DNA from 3 places in the Streptococcus sp. NCTC 11567 genome. Region 2 is predicted to be linked to each of the others. Evidence: predicted binding sites of a transcription regulator. Region 2 holds the regulator's gene; each other region holds the start of a gene.

Region 1 (6,069 bases), 850 kb from region 2:
CATCAAAACCAGCTCGATTACGGCGAATAGCACGAGCCACAGCTTCAACAGCTCCATCTTGGCCAATCACGTGTCCTTTTAAGCGGTTGCTAATTTCTTTGAGTCTTTCCAAATCACTAGCTCCCATATTGGACACTGGGACACCAGTCAGGCGCTCTACGGATTCTGCAATATCATTGACAGTAGCAGTAACCTTTTGGTCTTCGCTATGGTTGTCCATTTGTTTTTGCAATTCTTCAATTCGTGTTTTAGCGGTTAAAGCTCTCTCAAAATCTTCCTTAGCCACAGCCTCTTCTTGGATATTCTTTTGAGTGGTCATTTCAGCTTCTAGAGACTTGAGGTCAGTCACAGGATGCTGAGCGGCTAAATGCGCAGCAGTCATATCTACTAAGTCAATCGCTTTATCTGGTAAACTACGTTGAGGAATGTACTGAATAGAATAGTCAATCGCAGCTTTAAGAACAGCATCCGGAAGGATAACATTATGGTGTTGTTCGTAAAGATTTCGGATTCCCATTAAAATATGGAAGGTGTCCTCAGCAGACGGTGCATTTACCTTAACCTCATTAAAACGACGAGCAAGCGCAGCATTTTTTAAAATGGTATTGCGGTATTCATCTTGAGTTGTGGCGCCAATCAGTGTCAATTCACCACGGGAAAGAGCAGGTTTTAGCATATCAGCTAATCCTTTAGACCCAGAGTCACCACCAGTAGAACCTGCACCAAGGATTTGATGAATTTCATCAAAGAAAAGAATAATATTCCCAGCTTCTTTAACCTCTTGAATCATGTTTTGGATATTTTCTTCAAAGGAGCCACGGTACTGAGTGCCTGCTTCAAGGCCAGAAATATCAATGGAAATGATTTCTTTATTTTTGATAGCAGCAGGGACGTCACCATTCACAATAGCTTGAGCTAGCCCTTCAACCACAGCTGTTTTACCAACACCAGCATCTCCGACTAGAACAGGATTATTCTTTGTTCGGCGAGCTAAAATTTCCGCAGTGTCTTGAATTTCGTGATTGCGACCAATAACAGGATCAAGTTTTCCTTGTCTTGCTTCTTCCGTTAAGTTGGTGCCAAGTTTAGCTAAAATCCCATCCTTTTTGGTCTGATGACCTTGGGATGTAGGTTGTTCACTACCTTTATCGCTCAGACGTCCAGTTTGACGATATGCCTGGAATTCTTCAGGTGTCATTTCGCGTCCGTTCACTAAATAGCGTCGATTTTCACTGCGATAGCCACCCATATTGCCCATTAGTTGATTAAAGATATCATCCATGTTTCCAAAAGTATCTTTGTCATAATAATTTGTCATATTAGTTACCTCGAAATAAAAATAATGTACTATCATAAGATAGAGTAGGAAGGTTACCATTCTTAGATCTATACACACTTTAGTAGATTAGAGAGGTCACAGCTAAGAAGTGGAGTTTACGGTTTGCTAACCACCTTATGATATTATTTTACTCCTTTGGTCAGTTAAGGTCAAACAAAAAGATTTAAAACTGAGACTTCTCCTAATTCTTCAAAAGAATAATAAAAACAGGGATGATAGTAGGTAAAATAATATAGAAAAACATTGATTCTATAGAGTTTTTAACATAGAATAAAATTGGTTAGGGATTGTTTAAAGTTGAAGTCCTGCTAAAACAAATAGCGCGACGACGAAACCTTGTGATAGCACTTATTCAGTTTACGAGCTATGTTGTTTTGAATGGTCCCAAACCTAAAAAGGGTGTTCGCTTTTTTAGGTTGCAACAGAATAGGCACCGATGAACGGTTCTCTTTTAGTATACTATTGACTATCTGAAGCTACTTAGTTACCTTATGTTGAAAGAATTTTTTATGAGAGCCAAATTTCAAGTTGAAGTTAGCCAGTTTTAACATTTCTACTGGCGACTTGTAGTTGAAGAGTCGTTTAGGATAATGATTGATCCAATGTTCAATAGCAGCGACTTCTTTAGGGGTCGTTGTTTTGGTACCTTTAGGGAGCCATCTGCGAATCAGGCGATTATGGTTTTCGTTAGTGCCTCTCTCCCATGACGCATAGGGATGGGCATAGTAGATGTCACTTGCTGGAAAGACATCTGATAAGCGAGAAAATTCTGTCCCGTTGTCTGCTGTGATAGAGTTGACGGTGTAGTCTTTTAGAATCCCCGTAAGAGCTTCATTGACGGCTTGAGCAGACTTATCCGGTATTAATCAAATCAGCTGTTGACGTTTACTTTGCACATCCCTATTCTTCACATGAGAGAGGAACAAACGAGAACTTCAATGGCCTCCTCAGAGAATATGTCCCTAAAGGAATCTCACTTAATCCACTAACCTCTGAAGAACTTGACAATTATCTTACAGCCATCAATGAGCGCCCAAGACGACTTCTTCAATATCAATCCTCAACATTCCTGTTTGAGCTATCCCGAACAGCTTAACCTCTGGAACTCTAGTTATCTGTGAACTGGTTGCACTTGACTTGACAACTTGCGAGAGCTATTAACGAAAAAAAATTTAGATTTTTCTATTGACAATGAAACATCAAAACGGTATACTAATTAAGGTTTGATAAAAACTGACCTAAGACAGCAGGGGAGCGTGCTCATAATATTCCTGCCGAGGCACAAAACGTGATTAAAGAAAATAACGTATTTGTACTTTCGTGTCTAGGTTTAGGTGCGATTTTTTTGTACCTAGCCCAAAAATAAAAACGGAGGTAAAACTAATGAGTGAAGCAATTATTGCTAAAAAAGCTGAACAAGTCGAACTTATCGCTGAGAAAATGAAAGCAGCAGCAAGTATCGTTGTTGTTGATTCACGTGGTCTTACAGTTGATCAAGATACTGTTCTTCGTCGTTCACTTCGTGAAAGTGGCGTTGAGTTCAAAGTTATCAAAAACTCAATTTTGACTCGTGCAGCTGAAAAAGCAGGTCTTGATGAGTTGAAAGATGTATTCGTAGGACCATCTGCAGTAGCATTTTCTAACGAAGATGTTATCGCACCAGCTAAAGTTATCAACGACTTTACTAAAACTGCTGACGCACTTGAAATCAAAGGTGGTGCAATCGAAGGCGCTGTTTCTTCAAAAGAAGAAATCCAAGCACTTGCAACATTGCCAAACCGCGAAGGAATGCTTTCTATGCTTCTTTCTGTACTTCAAGCTCCAGTCCGCAACGTTGCATACGCTGTCAAAGCTGTTGCAGAAAACAAAGAAGGCGCTGCTTAAGACGTCTCATAGTAGCTTAAGGCTACACTTAACATTTTAAATTAATTATTTGGAGGAAATCACAATGGCATTGAACATTGAAAACATTATTGCTGAAATTAAAGAAGCTTCAATCCTTGAGCTTAACGATCTTGTAAAAGCTATCGAAGAAGAATTTGGTGTAACTGCAGCTGCTCCTGTAGCTGCTGCAGCTGCTGGTGGTGCTGAAGAAGCTGCTAAAGATTCATTCGACGTTGAATTGACATCTGCTGGCGACAAAAAAGTTGGCGTTATCAAAGCTGTTCGTGAAATCACAGGTCTTGGTCTTAAAGAAGCTAAAGGTCTTGTTGATGGAGCACCTGCTAACGTTAAAGAAGGCGTTGCTGCTGCAGAAGCTGAAGAAATCAAAGCTAAACTTGAAGAAGCTGGAGCAACAATCACTCTTAAATAAGAGCGTCCTTGCTTTAGTAGCTTAAATAAGCTGATTAACCTGCTATTTTTTTAAAATAGCAGGTTTTTTGAATATCATTTTTGATAGGTTTTAATAAGCCGTTATTATCGATTATTATGATAAGGCTAGTCAATAATATTAAGCTTTAAGTGTAATTGAGATTGTTTTGATAAGTGATATTTCACTTATAGTCAATTTTTCTGAGAATTTTTGCTATAATAATAACTATGAAAGATAAAATGATAAAAAGGTTGGCTATCCTTTTTTTTGTGGTATTAGCTTGCTCAGGGCTTGGTAAAACAGTTCTCGCGGCTGATTTTCAAGTGGGGGCAGAACATGCGATTGTCGTAGAAGTAGACTCTGGGAGAGTGCTGTATGAGAAAGACGCTAAGACGCCAGATGCCATTGCCTCTTTGACCAAATTGGTGACGGCCTATCTGGTTTTGGATAAGGTTAACTCAGGTCAACTACAATTATCAGATCAAGTTAACCTATCAGATTATGCGTTTGAATTAACCACAGATAGTTCTTTAAGTAATGTACCCTTTGACCAAAAGACTTATTCGGTGCAGGATTTATTAGAGGCAACTTTGGTGGCAAGTTCAAATAGCGCAGCCATTGCGTTAGCAGAAAAGGTGGCAGGGTCAGAGCCTAACTTTGTAGCGCAAATGAGGGCACAACTATCTCGTTGGGGCATTACTTCTGGTAAAATTCTTAACGCTTCAGGACTGCCGAATGAGGTGTTAAAGGACCATCGTTATCCTGGTTCTGCGTTGGAAGAAGAGAATATGTTGAGTGCTCAGGATGTTGCCATTGTGACGATGCATTTACTGGAAGATTTTCCTGAGATTTTAGAGATCACTAAACAAACAGAAGTTGATTTTGCTGGTAATTCTATTAAAAGTTTTAATCAACTCTTACCAGGTATGGCTAAGGGTAGAGCAGGAGTGGATGGGCTAAAGACAGGAACGACAGATTTGGCAGGTCATTGCCTTGTGGTAACTTCTATTGAAAATGGTATGAGGCTGATTACCGTTATTCTAAATGCTGATGGATCTGATAAAAACCAAAACACACGGTTTGAGCAGGCGAATCATTTGTTAGACTATGTGGCTAAACGGTATCATCGTCGCAAGATTTTGAAAAAGGGAAGTCTGATGACAGAACGTCCTTTTTCAGTGGTAAATGGCACAGCACAAACCTTATCTACTTATGCAGCCAAAGATGTCACCTTGGTTTTAGGAACTGATGAGCTGGCTCCTAGACCAGAACAGTTTGTGGTGTCAACCGACTCTTTGTTAGTGCCTATTGCTAAAGGTGAGGTAGTTGCTTATTTGACTTCTCCCAGAATTGCAGGCGAGAGGTATTTGAAAAAACCTGAGCGTATTCCTCTGAAAGCCAGCCAATCTCTTAAAAAGGCTTCTGACTTACAACTGTGGTGGCGAGGTCTTCTGGAGAAACTGAAGCAAGGTTAGAGATAGCATTCTTTTATGATCAACACAAAAAGACAGTGAGAAAATTTTCTTCTCACTGTCTTTTTTTACTTTATTATGACTTAATTCACTCTTATTGTTCCATAGCTGCTAAAAGTGTTTCAGGACTTGTCGTTGGTAAAATGCGAATGCGATTGAGGGAAAGCAGTCCATCGGCTGCGCTAGCAACACCTTCATTAGTTGTTACCCCCAGTTTGTAGTTGAGACTAGCTGCAATTTGTAAGGTAGTATCGCTGTATCGGCCTGCTGGATAAGCGATGGCAATGGTTTCTTGACCTAATTCTTTATCAAGGTAATCCTTAGAGTCCTTCATTTCACTTGTCTGAATGTCTGGACTGGATTGCTCTAAATCTGGATGGTTAACGGTGTGGTCCTGGAAGGATATACCGGATTGTTTCATTTCTTTCATTTGATCAAGGGTTAAATTGGCAACACTCCCAATTTCAGTTAATCCCGTAATGACATTGTTTGTTGCTTTAACACCATATTTTTTAAGGATTGGATAGGCAACTCTATAAAAATCAATCATACTATCATCAAACGTTAACCAAACGACTTTTTCAGCAGGTAATTCATTACTTGAAAGCGCACGGTAGGCTTCTTCCGGGCTTAAAAAGTAGTAGCCAGCTTCTGTCATTGTTTTGATCTGCTGTTCAAAAAGATCAGGAGCAACAATTAGGTTGGCATTTGCGGCCTCCTCAGGTGCCATGACATGGATGGCGTGATACATTAAAATAGGTACTTTAACAGGTGAGGTTTGCTTCGTCCAAGTGTTCTGTGGCTGATTAGTTTTTGGTGACGTTGAGATTGTAGTCTTGGTTTTTTTAGCTTTTTGACTGGTGTTGGTAGTTGCTTCTTTGTGTTGGAAGAAACTGACTTTTGGAAGAGCTTGAGATATCTGTGATAGGTTTAATTTGGAGTGA
Region 2 (6,069 bases):
TACGGCGATCACCAAATCCTGGAGCTTTGACAGCAACCACATTGAAAGTACCACGAATTTTATTCAAAACAAGGGTTGGAAGAGCTTCGCCATCAACGTCATCGGCGATAATCAACAATGGACGGTTGGTTTTAAGAACTTCCTCAAGCAATGGGAGAATATCTTGGATGTTTGACACTTTTTTGTCAGTAATCAAGATAAATGGGTTCTCAAGGTCTGCAACCATTTTTTCATTGTCTGTGACCATGTATTGAGACAGGTAACCACGATCAAACTGCATGCCTTCTACCACTTCAAGCTCTGTCTCCATACCACGTGATTCTTCGATGGTAATGACACCGTCATTGCCCACACGTTCCATGGCTTCTGAGATGTATTCTCCAACTTTTTCAGAACGAGATGACACAGCAGCAACTTGAGCAATCGCTTCTTTACCAGAAACAGGCTGAGCAATAGCTTTCAAGGCTTCAACGGCTGTTGCTGTTGCTGTTTCAATCCCACGACGAATACCAATTGGGTTGGCACCAGCAGTTACATTTTTAAGCCCTTCACGGACGATAGCCTGTGTCAATACTGTTGCAGTTGTGGTTCCGTCACCTGCGATATCATTGGTTTTAGAAGCAACTTCAGAAACCAATTTAGCTCCCATATTCTCAAAATGGTCTTCTAATTCAATCTCTTTAGCAATGGTAACCCCGTCATTGGTAATCAAAGGAGATCCAAAAGCTTTTTCAAGAACCACGTTACGACCTTTAGGACCAAGCGTTACTTTTACCGTGTCCGCTAACATATCAACCCCACGCACCATAGCAGCACGCGCATCTGCTGAAAATTTAATATCTTTTGACATATTCAATCCTTCTTTCTATACAGAGATTTCTCGTCTTATTCTGCGACAATAGCGATGATGTCAGATTCACGAATGATAGACACTTTTTCACCATCAACAGTTACTTCCAAGTCATGTCCGTTTTCAACCAACACTTCCTGCCCAACGGCTACTGACGGAAGAACAGCATCACCAGTAATGGTACGAATGCCATTTTCGCTGACAGCAAGAACTGTCGCTTTGCGTGTTGACTCTTTATGAGTGCCTGCCAGAACAAAACCACCGACGGTCTGTTCTTTGTCTTCGTCAAATCTTACGACCACACGGTCACCTAATGGTTTTAACATGTATATTTCCTCCAATAAAAGAATCTTTAGTCATTTAGCACTCTTGTTGTACGAGTGCTAACTTTCTCCTCTATTTTACCACTTGGTCAAAAATAGTCAAGAAAAAAGAGTCCGTTTTCATAAGAACAGACTCTTTATTGTTCATTGGCTCTTAGCGATTCCGTTAGGGATAAGGAATCACTCAAGGTTAAAGCTGAGTTTTCCATGAGAAAGGCCAATTTTCAGGGTATGACCACTTGCCAATTCACCAGCAAGAATCAATTCAGACAATTTATCTTCCACCTGAGTTTGCAAAGTGCGGCGTAATGGACGAGCACCCATTTCCACATCATACCCTTCTTCTGATAAATACTTGAGGGCCATTGGCTGGAATTTGAGGGTAATGCCTTTTTCTGCCAAAGTAGCCATCAACGGCTGCACTATAATCTTGACTACTTCTCTCATATTGTCCTGAGTGAGGCTGTGGAAGACAACCTTTTCATCAATTCGGTTGATAAATTCTGGTCGGTAAGCTTTTTTCAACTCTTCCAAAATCCGTTTTTCCATGGCTTGGTGGTCATGGCTAATGCCTTTTGCCCCAAAGCCAACTGTTTTATCATCACGCAGAGCTGTTGCCCCTAGATTACTTGTCATGATAATAATGGTATTTGAGAAGTCCACTTTACGCCCACGGCTATCTGTCAACATGCCATCATCAAGCACTTGTAAGAGGACGTTGAAAATATCAGGGTGAGCTTTTTCCACCTCGTCAAAGAGGAGCACAGAATAAGGCTTGTTTCTGACCTTCTCTGTTAATTCACCACCTTCATCGTAACCAACATAGCCTGGAGGTGCGCCATTAAGGCGAGAAGCCGCAAATTTCTCCATATACTCTGACATATCAAAGCGGATAAGGGCGGACGCGTCATCAAAGAGAACTTCTGCCAAGGCTTTTGCCAACTCGGTCTTACCAACCCCTGTTGGACCAAGGAACATGAAAGAACCGATTGGACGTTTACCTGTACGAATGCCTGACTGATTACGGCGAATGGCTCTAGAAATAGCTGAGACAGCATCTTCTTGCCCAATCACGCGCTTATGCAGTTCTTTTTCCAAATTAAGGTATTTTTTGCTATCAGCTTGGCTGAGTTTTTCCAGTGGAATACCTGATAGCTTGCTCAAGGTCGTCAGGATGTCCTCTTCTGTCACAGCTGTTGGCTTGCGATGTTGCCCTTTAACGTCTTTTGCCAACAAACGAGAGGCCTTCTTCATATCGCCATCAATCAAAGCTTGATCTAATGGCGTGATGATTTCTGGCGTAGATTTTTTAACCATACCTTGCACTGTAGCACTGGCTTCATCCAACAAATCAATGGCAGAATCCGGAAGGTTTTTGCTGGTCAGATAGCGATGTGCCATTTTCACAGCGGTTCTAACAGCCTGATTAGCAATGGTCACATTATGGTAAGTCTCGTAAGAGCCTTTTAGTCCTAGCAGAATCTGATAAGCATCTTCTACATTAGGTTCTTCAATTAAAATCTTAGCAAAGCGGCGCGAAAGAGCGGCATCTTTTTCAATGTGTTTTTGGTATTCTTCCTGCGTTGTTGCACCCACCATATGGAGGGTTCCACGAGATAAGGCTGGTTTTAAAATATTGGCAGCATCAAGCGTGCTATCAATACCACTTCCTGATCCCATAATGGTGTGCAATTCATCTACGAAGAGAATAATTTTGCCATCTGACTCAATATCGTCAATGATTTGATTCATGCGCTCTTCAAAATCCCCACGAAAACGGGTCCCCGCAACAACACTCATCATGTCTAATTCTAGAACACGCATGTCTTGCAGCTCATAAGGAATAACACCATTAGCAATACGTTGGGCTAGGCCGTAGGCAAGGGCCGTTTTACCCACACCTGCATCACCCACAAGAACAGGGTTATTCTTTGTTTTACGACTCAGTACTTGAATCATCCGTGACACTTCAGCATCACGGCCAATAACTGGCTCTAAGAGACCTTGGCTTGCCATCTCGGTCAAATCACGTGTAAAGTCCGCCAAGTCCCCAGCCGTGCTTGGTGGCTTCATCATGTCTGAAAAAGAACCTTGATTTTTGGTTTTCTTTGGCTTACGCAACTCGTGGATAGCCTTAATTATTTCCTTGCTATAGCCTGCATGAATCTCGATAGCTTTTCGTAAATCAGCTAAGCGAGGCTCCCCGTTTCCTTTATCCTTGATAGTATAACCCGCCATCTCTAATAAGCGAGTCGCCATAATATCTGGATTAAGCAAAATGGCAAAGAGAACATGCTCTGAACCTACCTCTTGGTCTTTGGTGACTTGACTGATAGCTTGGGCAAATTGCAAAAGGTTCGTTAAGGTTTTTGACTGAGGCCTAAAGTCAATGTGAGACACTTGGTATTTAGGACTTTTGCCCATCGCTAAAATAGCTGCAGCCTCATATTCTTCCACTGCAACCTTAGCATCAAATTCGCTTAGCACCAAACCCGCTAGGGAGTGATCAACCCTCGCCATAGCTAGCAATATATGCCAAGTTTCTAGATATTGGCTATCAAAGCGGGCTGCTTGAAACTGCGCCTGCCTGAAAATTTCTTGCATCTTCAATGAATACATGATCATTAATTGCTTCCCTTTCTATCTATACGCTGTAATAAACGGTAGAGCATTCGAGCACGGATTGCCGGCCCTTCCACACCTAGAACCTCATCAGAAGCCATGGCTAAAATGAGATTTCCCTCACGTTCTGTGATGAGGTGTTCGTCAAAGAGGAGTTGAATCGAGTCGGTAAAGACTTGCTCACTAAGATGATCCTCAATAGAAGCCATTAGATTGCCAATCAGATGGTGCTTGTCTGAAAAATGAACCTTGGCAATACGAATATAGCCCCCGCCACCGCGCTTGCTTTCGACTTCGTACCCGCGACTTTCTGTAAAGCGGGTTTTAATAACATAGTTAATCTGGCTTGGAACAACTTGAAAGGAATCCGCTAGCATGGAACGTTTAATTTCTGCAATTCCCGATTGGGCTAATAACTCTTTGATATATTCTTCAATACTGTCTGAAGTATTTTTTGTCGGCATGCTGTCACTCCTTTACTCATGAAGCATCTCAGTCTCTTAAAGGCACGACAGACGTGCGATTTGACTAAAACTGACTATTATTATAACAAATAGAAGACCTGAAAAGCAACTCTTTGCCATTGACAAGAGAGGTAAGAGAGAAAAAAGCAGGCGCTAGCAATAGCACCTGCTTTTTTCTCTTGTTTGTTAACCTGACTAAGCTAATTTAGTGATATTAACTGCTTGAGGGCCACGTTGACCTTCTTCAACGTCAAATTCCACTTTTTGTCCTTCTTCTAATGTTTTGAAACCATTAGTTTGGATTGCTGAAAAATGCGCGGAGACATCTTGACCGTTCTCAGTTGAAATAAAACCGAAACCTTTTTCAGCGTTAAACCATTTAACTGTACCTTGTGCCATATACATCCACTTCCTTTCTATAAAGCATTTGTAAAAATAGAGAGAAATAAAGATGTTGAAACACAAATACTAACTCAAAAACTAATTTACTTGCCAAGTGTAACACGTTTTGAAACCCCTGTCAATCTAAAACCTTAAAAAAAGATGATTGTTTTTTTACTTTTTCTAAATTTTTTAAGATTATACTCCCTATTTGATTGGTCTCCAAGGGATCATAAGCTTATTTTATCTCAAGTTAGTGATTTTTTGTTACAATAAAGATAAATCGTTGATGCTAACAAACTCCTACCTAAAGCGACGTAAGAAGGGAATTCTCCTTATTAAACGAAGGGATAGAAGGCGAGGCACCACAGGGCAAGAAAGGTCAAAATAACCTTTCCTATCATTGATAATAGAAAGAAGGTCAACTGATGACACAAACAGCTATTGACACACATGCCCATCTCTGGTCAGATGAGTACCTAGATTGATTAGAAAGCTTAGGTGGTAAAGGAATTGCCATCGCTAAAGGACTAAATGCCACCGGGGAGCCACAAGATTTAGCCAAACGCCTTGACATGATGGACAAGGCTGGTGTTGATTATCAAGTGCTCTCGGCAACGCCACAAGTTCCTCAATTTGGCAAACCACAAGAAGCTCTTGCAGCCGCTGAAATGATTAATAATTTTTACCATACTATTATTGACCAGCAGCCCGACCGTTTCCGCGCCTACGGTGTCGTTCCTTTGCCACATGTTGAAGAGGCTATCCAAGAAGGGAAACGCATCATTGAAGAACTAGGTTTTTTAGGAATCGCAGTCAATACCGTTCTTGAGACAGGCCAATCCATTGCTGATGACGCTTTTTTACCCTTCTTTGAAGCAATGGATGCTTTGGGAGCAATTATCTACATTCATCCCACAGGTTGTGGAGCTTTAAGCCCTATGGTCAATGATTATGACCAAGAGTGGGTGGTGGGAGCACCTATTGAAGATATGTTGGCCACCTTGCAACTTTTGAAAAGAGAATTCCCACAAAAATTCCCACACCTTCGTTTCCATATTGCGCATTTAGGTGGTGGTATTTCCTTTCAAATGCAACGCATTCTCGATAATTATGAGGACTGGCGTAGTTTTTCATACCATCCGCTTGAAACCTTCCAGAAGCACTTCTGGTTTGATACAGCCAATTTCCTCGAAGCCTCTCTTCTCCATAGTAACGAGATTTTAGGAAATCAACGCTTATTGGCAGGAAGTGATTTTCCTTATTTCCAAAATCAAAAATATACTCGAGCATTTTCTTACATCCGAGAAGCAAACTTGACTGATAATCAGAAAACAGCCATTTTAGAGACTAATGCTAAAGCCCTTTATGGTAATCGTTGGTCGCTTTCTAAACTTCATTAACGAAAGCAATTGAGACAATAGCCTTA
Region 3 (6,069 bases), 1.4 Mb from region 2:
TTTGAGCCATTATTCTTATAAAAATGTTTTCTTTTGACTAGTTCACGAAAAAAAGAGAGTTTCAATGAGAAAACTCTCTTTTAGGTTTAGTTCTCGTCGGTCTTATCTTGTTTAGCTGTTACCGTTTCATCTTTTTTGGCAGCTTTAATCATGATATTACTGTTACTTGTCATTATGGCACGCAAGTCCTTTTCAGTGGGGTGTTCCAAATAGTAGTCCGTAATCGCATCTTCGATATAATCTTGGATGGTACGACGGAGTGGTCGAGCACCCATTTTAGGATCATAGCCTAAATCTACTAATTTTTCTTTGACTTTTTGTGTCACATCAAGGTGAATCTCATTATAGCTTAAGCGCTTATTAACATCTTCCAGCATTAAATCAACGATATGCAAGAGGTTATCTTTGCTCAAGGCCTTAAATTCAATAATACCATCGAAACGGTTCATGAACTCTGGGCTGAAGAAGTTACTTAATTCACCAAGGACAGAGCTTGTTCGTCCTTCTCTAGCTGCACCAAATCCAACAGAAGCTTCGCTTTTACCTGTTCCAGCATTAGAGGTCATGATAATAATAGTATCCTTGAAGCTGACTGTCCGTCCTTGACCATCTGTTAAACGGCCATCATCAAGAACTTGTAAAAACATGTGCATGACGTCAGGATGAGCCTTTTCCACCTCATCTAAGAGAATAAGTGAATATGGGTTGCGGCGAACTTGTTCCGTTAACTGGCCAGCTTCTTCATAGCCCACATAACCAGGAGGAGCCCCGACTAATTTAGCAACGGCATGTTTTTCCATGTATTCGGACATATCAAAGCGAATCATATTGTCAGCAGAGCCAAAGAGTTCAATAGCTAGTTGCTTAGACAACTCTGTTTTACCAACACCTGTTGGCCCAACGAATAGGAAAGAACCAATAGGACGATTTGGAGTTCCCAATCCCACACGGTTCCGGCGAATGGCCTTGGCAATTTTGTCAACGGCATCATCTTGGCCAATCACGTGAGCTTTCAAATCATTAGCCAAATTAACGAGTTGAGATTGTTCTTTTTCTTTCAAGTCGCCAACTGGAATATTGGTTTTTTGTTCAATGATGGCTTCAATGGTTTTTTCAGTAATGATAGGAATATCCTGTTCGTCGACTTTTTGAGCTTGCATTTCCTTGAATTTCGCAATTTGATCACGGAAATAGGCTGCTCGTTCGTAATCTTCGTCACGAGTTGCTTGAGCTTTGAGGTTTTCTGCTTCAATCAGACGTTTGTCAATCTCTTTAGGGTCAACAAAATTAAGAGTTAAATTCATTTTTGAACCAGCTTCATCCAGAAGGTCAATGGCCTTATCAGGGAGGAATCGGTCTTGGATGTAGCGATTGGATAAGTGTGCAGCAGCCTCGATAGCTGCTGGGCTATATTTGACATGATGATAGTCTTCATATTTGGGTTGGATACCTTTTAAGATGGTAATGGTTTCTTCTACAGAAGGTTCGTCAACTTTCACCGGCTGCATCCGCCGCTCCAAGGCAGCATCTTTTTCAATAATACGGTATTCATTTAAGGTAGTAGCACCAACGAGTTGCAACTCACCACGGGCCAAGGCTGGTTTTAAAATATTGCCAGCATCCATATTGCCATCTCCAGCAGAACCAGCACCTACAATTTCATGAATTTCATCAATAAAGAGAATCACATCTTTGCGTTGACGAATTTCTTCCATTAATTTTTGCATGCGTTCTTCGAATTGACCACGGATACCTGTGCCTTGAACAAGACTAACCACATCTAGACGGATCACTTGCTTACCTTGCAATTTGTGAGGTACTGTGCCATCTACAATTTTTTGGGCTAGACCTTCTACAACAGCTGTTTTACCAACTCCTGGTTCCCCAATAAGCACAGGGTTATTTTTAGTCCGACGGTTAAGGATTTCGATGACACGTGTAATCTCGTCATCTCGACCGATGACAGGGTCAATATCACCATGTCTTGCAATATCGGTCACATTAATGCCAAATTCTTCTAGTAAGCCTTTTGCTTGCTGATTTGGTGTTTGTGGCTGAGTGGGACGTTGTCCATTGAAATGACCACCATGGCGTCCCCCACCATTTCCATTTTGCCCTGCCTGAGTAGGTGGGGTATTTGGAAGGTTGCCAAAGGCTCTAAAATTATTTAAGTCCCCAAAAAAGTCATCAAAGAAGGGGTTGGATGAGCGTTCTTGGGCTCTTTGACCTCCATTTAGGCCACCTAAAATAGGATTAGTAGGGTCAGTCTTCATGATTTGATAACAGTTTTGACAAAGGTCAACTTGTTTTTGTTTTCCATTAACATTCGTGTAGAGGTGAATGGTTGATTCGTTTAAATTACAATTTTGACAAAGCATAATATACCTCCAAGGGTTTATCTAAAAGTCAAAGTCATTTAGTCAAAAATGGTCAAACTTTATACTCATATTATAGCACCACTGTTTTGGAAATCAAGTAAAAAGCTTATGATGTTAGCACTGTCAGGGATAGAGTGATAACTGATCTTGTCAGCCCTGCTATTTTCAAAAGATTAAGAAGTAGGAGGCACAAAAGGCTAAAAATGAGAAAATCTGAAGAAAAATGCTACTTTTCTTGTTTGTTTGGCGCGAATTGTGTTAAAATAATAGGGATAAAAAACGAATAGGAGAAACGAAATGGAATCACATTTGGTGAGAATCATCAATCGTTTGGAATTGATGGTAACAGATGGCGGTAATCTCAAGCGAAATTTTGAACGTGATGGTGTTGTTGTAGCAGAAGTTGCCTTTTCAAATGACCCTGAAAACGGACCAGTTTTCACATTGCGCGATATCGAAGCGCGTGAGTCATATTCCTTTGATAGTATTGACTTGATTGCAATGGAAATCTACGATTTATTATATTAAGCTGAATATCATAAAGAGACTTGCCTGAGGCAGGTCTTTTTATTGCCAAAAAAGTATTGTATTAATATTCATTGAATGGTATAATTATCTTTATTGTTGTGACCTTAGGACTTATAAGGAGATATAGATGGATTTATCATTTTTGCCCAAATACTGGGCCTACTTTAACTATGGTGTTCTTGTCACCATTATGATTTCGGCTAGTGTCGTCTTTTTTGGAACCATTATTGGGGTTTTGGTAACACTAATCAAACGTACTCAAATAAAGCCTTTGACTTGGCTAGTCAATACTTATGTGTGGATTTTTCGTGGGACACCAATGGTCGTTCAAATTATGATTGCCTTTGCTTGGATGCATTTTAATCAAATGCCAACTATCGGTTTTGGCGTTTTGAATTTAGATTTTTCAAGATTACTTCCTGGTATTATTATCATTTCGTTGAATAGCGGTGCTTACATTTCAGAAATTGTTAGAGCTGGTATCGAAGCTGTTCCAAAAGGGCAACTTGAAGCAGCCTATTCACTAGGTATCCGCCCTAGAAATGCCATGCGCTATGTGATTTTGCCTCAAGCCTTTAAGAATATTCTTCCTGCTTTAGGCAATGAATTTATCACGATCATTAAAGATAGTGCTCTCTTGCAAACTATTGGTGTTATGGAACTTTGGAATGGAGCTCAGTCAGTAGCAACAGCTACCTATTCTCCAATTGCTCCTTTACTAGTTGCTGCTTTTTACTATTTAATGGTCACGACAGTGCTATCACAATTATTGGCAGTCTTAGAGCGTCGCATGGCACAAGGAGGTAATCATTAATGACAGAACCTATTATTGCAATAAAAGCGTTACACAAATATTATGGGCAAAACGAGGTGCTTAAAGGAATTGATTTAAACATTATGTCAGGAGAAGTCGTGGTGATTATTGGCCCTTCTGGTTCTGGAAAATCAACTTTACTTCGTACCATGAACCTTCTTGAGGTTCCTACGAAAGGTCAGATAACGTTTGAAGGCATTGACATTACAGATAAAAGAAATGACATTTTTACAATGCGTGAAAAAATGGGAATGGTATTTCAACAATTTAATCTTTTCCCTAATATGACCGTTTTAGACAATATTACCTTGTCACCTATTAAAACGAAAGGCATTTCTAAAGTAGAAGCTGACAAAACAGCTTTGGCACTGTTAGATAAAGTTGGATTGTCAGAAAAAGCCAATGCTTACCCATCTAGTCTATCTGGGGGACAGCAGCAGCGAATTGCGATTGCGCGTGGCCTAGCTATGGATCCAGACGTCTTACTATTTGACGAGCCTACTTCAGCCTTGGATCCCGAAATGGTGGGTGAGGTTTTGGCTGTTATGCAGGATTTGGCTAAATCTGGGATGACGATGGTCATTGTCACCCATGAAATGGGCTTTGCTAAAGAAGTCGCAGACCGTGTGATTTTTATGGATGGCGGCGTTATTGTGGAAGAAGGAAGTCCGGACCAACTTTTTGATCTGACTAAAGAAGAACGTACAAAAGATTTTTTAAGCAAAGTGCTCTAACAATCAAATTATCTCTTGTTAAACTTGAGTCTATGCAGACTCAAGTTTTTTTTGATGACAACTCCTAAGGGGGTGCTATTGCCATTTCTTTTTTAGAATCATTATTATATGAGATTGAAAAGACAAAAAACTTAAAGCACCTTGTAGTGAGAAGAGCAGAGTATGTTATAATGGACACTGTAATTAAAAGGAGAGCTTATGATGAAATTATCTCAGGTAAGAAGTGGCATCGCCTATCAGGTACTTAGCATAGCATTACCTCAAGACCATCAGAGGCATCTAGCTCATCTTGGCATCAAGAAAGGAAGCCAAGTCAAGGTCATGTCGCAGACGAAGCAAAATGCAATTTTGATGATTAAAACAAGTCGTCTGGCCTTTGACAAGAATCTTTTAGATGCTATTGAGGTCAGTGAGGTTGATGAAGGAGGGCAAACACTTCCTTTATCAGAATTAGAAATCATGGAAGTGGCTATTGTCGAAGCTATTTATGCGAGCAAGGAAACGAAGCGGCGCTTAATGGATATGGGACTAACGAGGGGAACTCGTTTTCAGTTACGTAAGCGAGCGCCTTTAGGTGACCCTCTAGAAATTAGTTTGAGGGGGTATGAGCTAAGTTTACGTCAGTCGGAAGCTCAATTAATTGCTGTACGGCAGCTAGAAGATGAGGACATGTCATGACAAAAATGGCCTTGATTGGTAATCCTAACAGTGGAAAAACGAGTCTTTTTAACCTCTTAACAGGAACTAATCAGCGGGTAGGAAATTGGCCTGGTGTTACGGTTGATCGTAAAAGTGGTTTGTTAAAGTCAGATAAGACAATTGAGATTCAAGATCTCCCTGGTGTTTACTCAATGTCACCCTATAGTCCAGAAGAACAGGTTGCAAGAGACTACCTGCTTAGCCAAGATGCTCAAGCTATTATTAACGTGGTAGACGGTACTCATTTGGAGCGGAACCTCTACTTGACCACACAACTGATGGAAATGGGCATGCCTTTAGTTATGGCGCTCAACATGTCTGATGTGTTAGAAGCTAGTCAAAAACAGATTAATCTGGATAAGCTAAGTTACCAACTGGGTTTTCCCATTGTAGCAACCAGTGCTTTAAAAAACACAGGGCTTAACCAGCTAATTAGCAGTTGCCAAAAGGAAATAGCATATCCTAAGGAAACACCTTATTTTCCGATTTATGATAATCGATTGGAAGCGGCACTAGCTCAAATCATGGAAGTGTTGCAGGGAGTTGATTTAGGAATGGCCTGGCGATATTATAGTCTTAAATTATTTGAACGAGACCCTTTAGTTCAGCAAGTCTTAGCTTTGGAGGATGCTCTTGCCAAAGAAATTGAAATGATTATTAAGATCACTGAAGATGTTTTTGGGGAGGATGCTGAATCTATTGTTATTAATGAGCGCTATGCATATATTGAACAAGTTTGTCACATGGCTCAGATTGAAACTAATGATTTGGAATGGCGACGTTCAGACCAAATTGATCGCATTGTCACCAATCGATTTTTAGCACTCCCCATTTTTGCTTTAGCCATGTTTTTGGTCTATTTTTTAGCTATTCAAACGGTGGGAACCATGGGAACGGATTGGGTCAATGATGTTTT

Evidence for each region. Region 2 encodes CtsR, which represses protease genes until heat stress. Its sites were predicted from a motif close to TTGGTCAAAAAAGGTCAAANA; they were not measured.
Region 1: the regulator CtsR is predicted to act here: its motif matches at 1,475-1,495, upstream of FQT67_RS05950 (ATP-dependent Clp protease ATP-binding subunit).
Region 3: the regulator CtsR is predicted to act here: its motif matches at 2,417-2,437, upstream of FQT67_RS03420 (ATP-dependent Clp protease ATP-binding subunit).

What each region holds. Positions count from the first base shown of each region.
Region 1 covers NZ_LR595857.1:1,161,230-1,167,298, reverse strand. Annotated here, with positions in the region: gene FQT67_RS05950 (ATP-dependent Clp protease ATP-binding subunit) at 1-1,318, opposite strand, end outside; partial or broken gene FQT67_RS05945 (IS30 family transposase) at 1,816-2,223, opposite strand; partial or broken gene FQT67_RS05940 (IS30 family transposase) at 2,217-2,435, shown strand; ribosomal protein L10 leader region at 2,559-2,694, shown strand; gene rplJ (50S ribosomal protein L10) at 2,723-3,223, shown strand; gene rplL (50S ribosomal protein L7/L12) at 3,288-3,653, shown strand; gene pbp3 (D-alanyl-D-alanine carboxypeptidase PBP3) at 3,893-5,128, shown strand; gene FQT67_RS05920 (polysaccharide deacetylase family protein) at 5,220-6,069, opposite strand, start outside.
Region 2 covers NZ_LR595857.1:2,012,072-2,018,140, forward strand. Annotated here, with positions in the region: gene groL (chaperonin GroEL) at 1-850, opposite strand, end outside; gene groES (co-chaperone GroES) at 886-1,176, opposite strand; gene FQT67_RS10045 (ATP-dependent Clp protease ATP-binding subunit) at 1,354-3,798, opposite strand; gene FQT67_RS10050 (CtsR family transcriptional regulator) at 3,798-4,259, opposite strand; gene FQT67_RS10055 (cold-shock protein) at 4,455-4,658, opposite strand; gene FQT67_RS10060 (amidohydrolase family protein) at 5,159-6,043, shown strand.
Region 3 covers NZ_LR595857.1:641,313-647,381, forward strand. Annotated here, with positions in the region: gene FQT67_RS03420 (ATP-dependent Clp protease ATP-binding subunit) at 87-2,378, opposite strand; gene FQT67_RS03425 (DUF1797 family protein) at 2,676-2,906, shown strand; gene FQT67_RS03430 (amino acid ABC transporter permease) at 3,034-3,720, shown strand; gene FQT67_RS03435 (amino acid ABC transporter ATP-binding protein) at 3,720-4,454, shown strand; gene FQT67_RS03440 (ferrous iron transport protein A) at 4,653-5,132, shown strand; gene feoB (ferrous iron transport protein B) at 5,129-6,069, shown strand, end outside.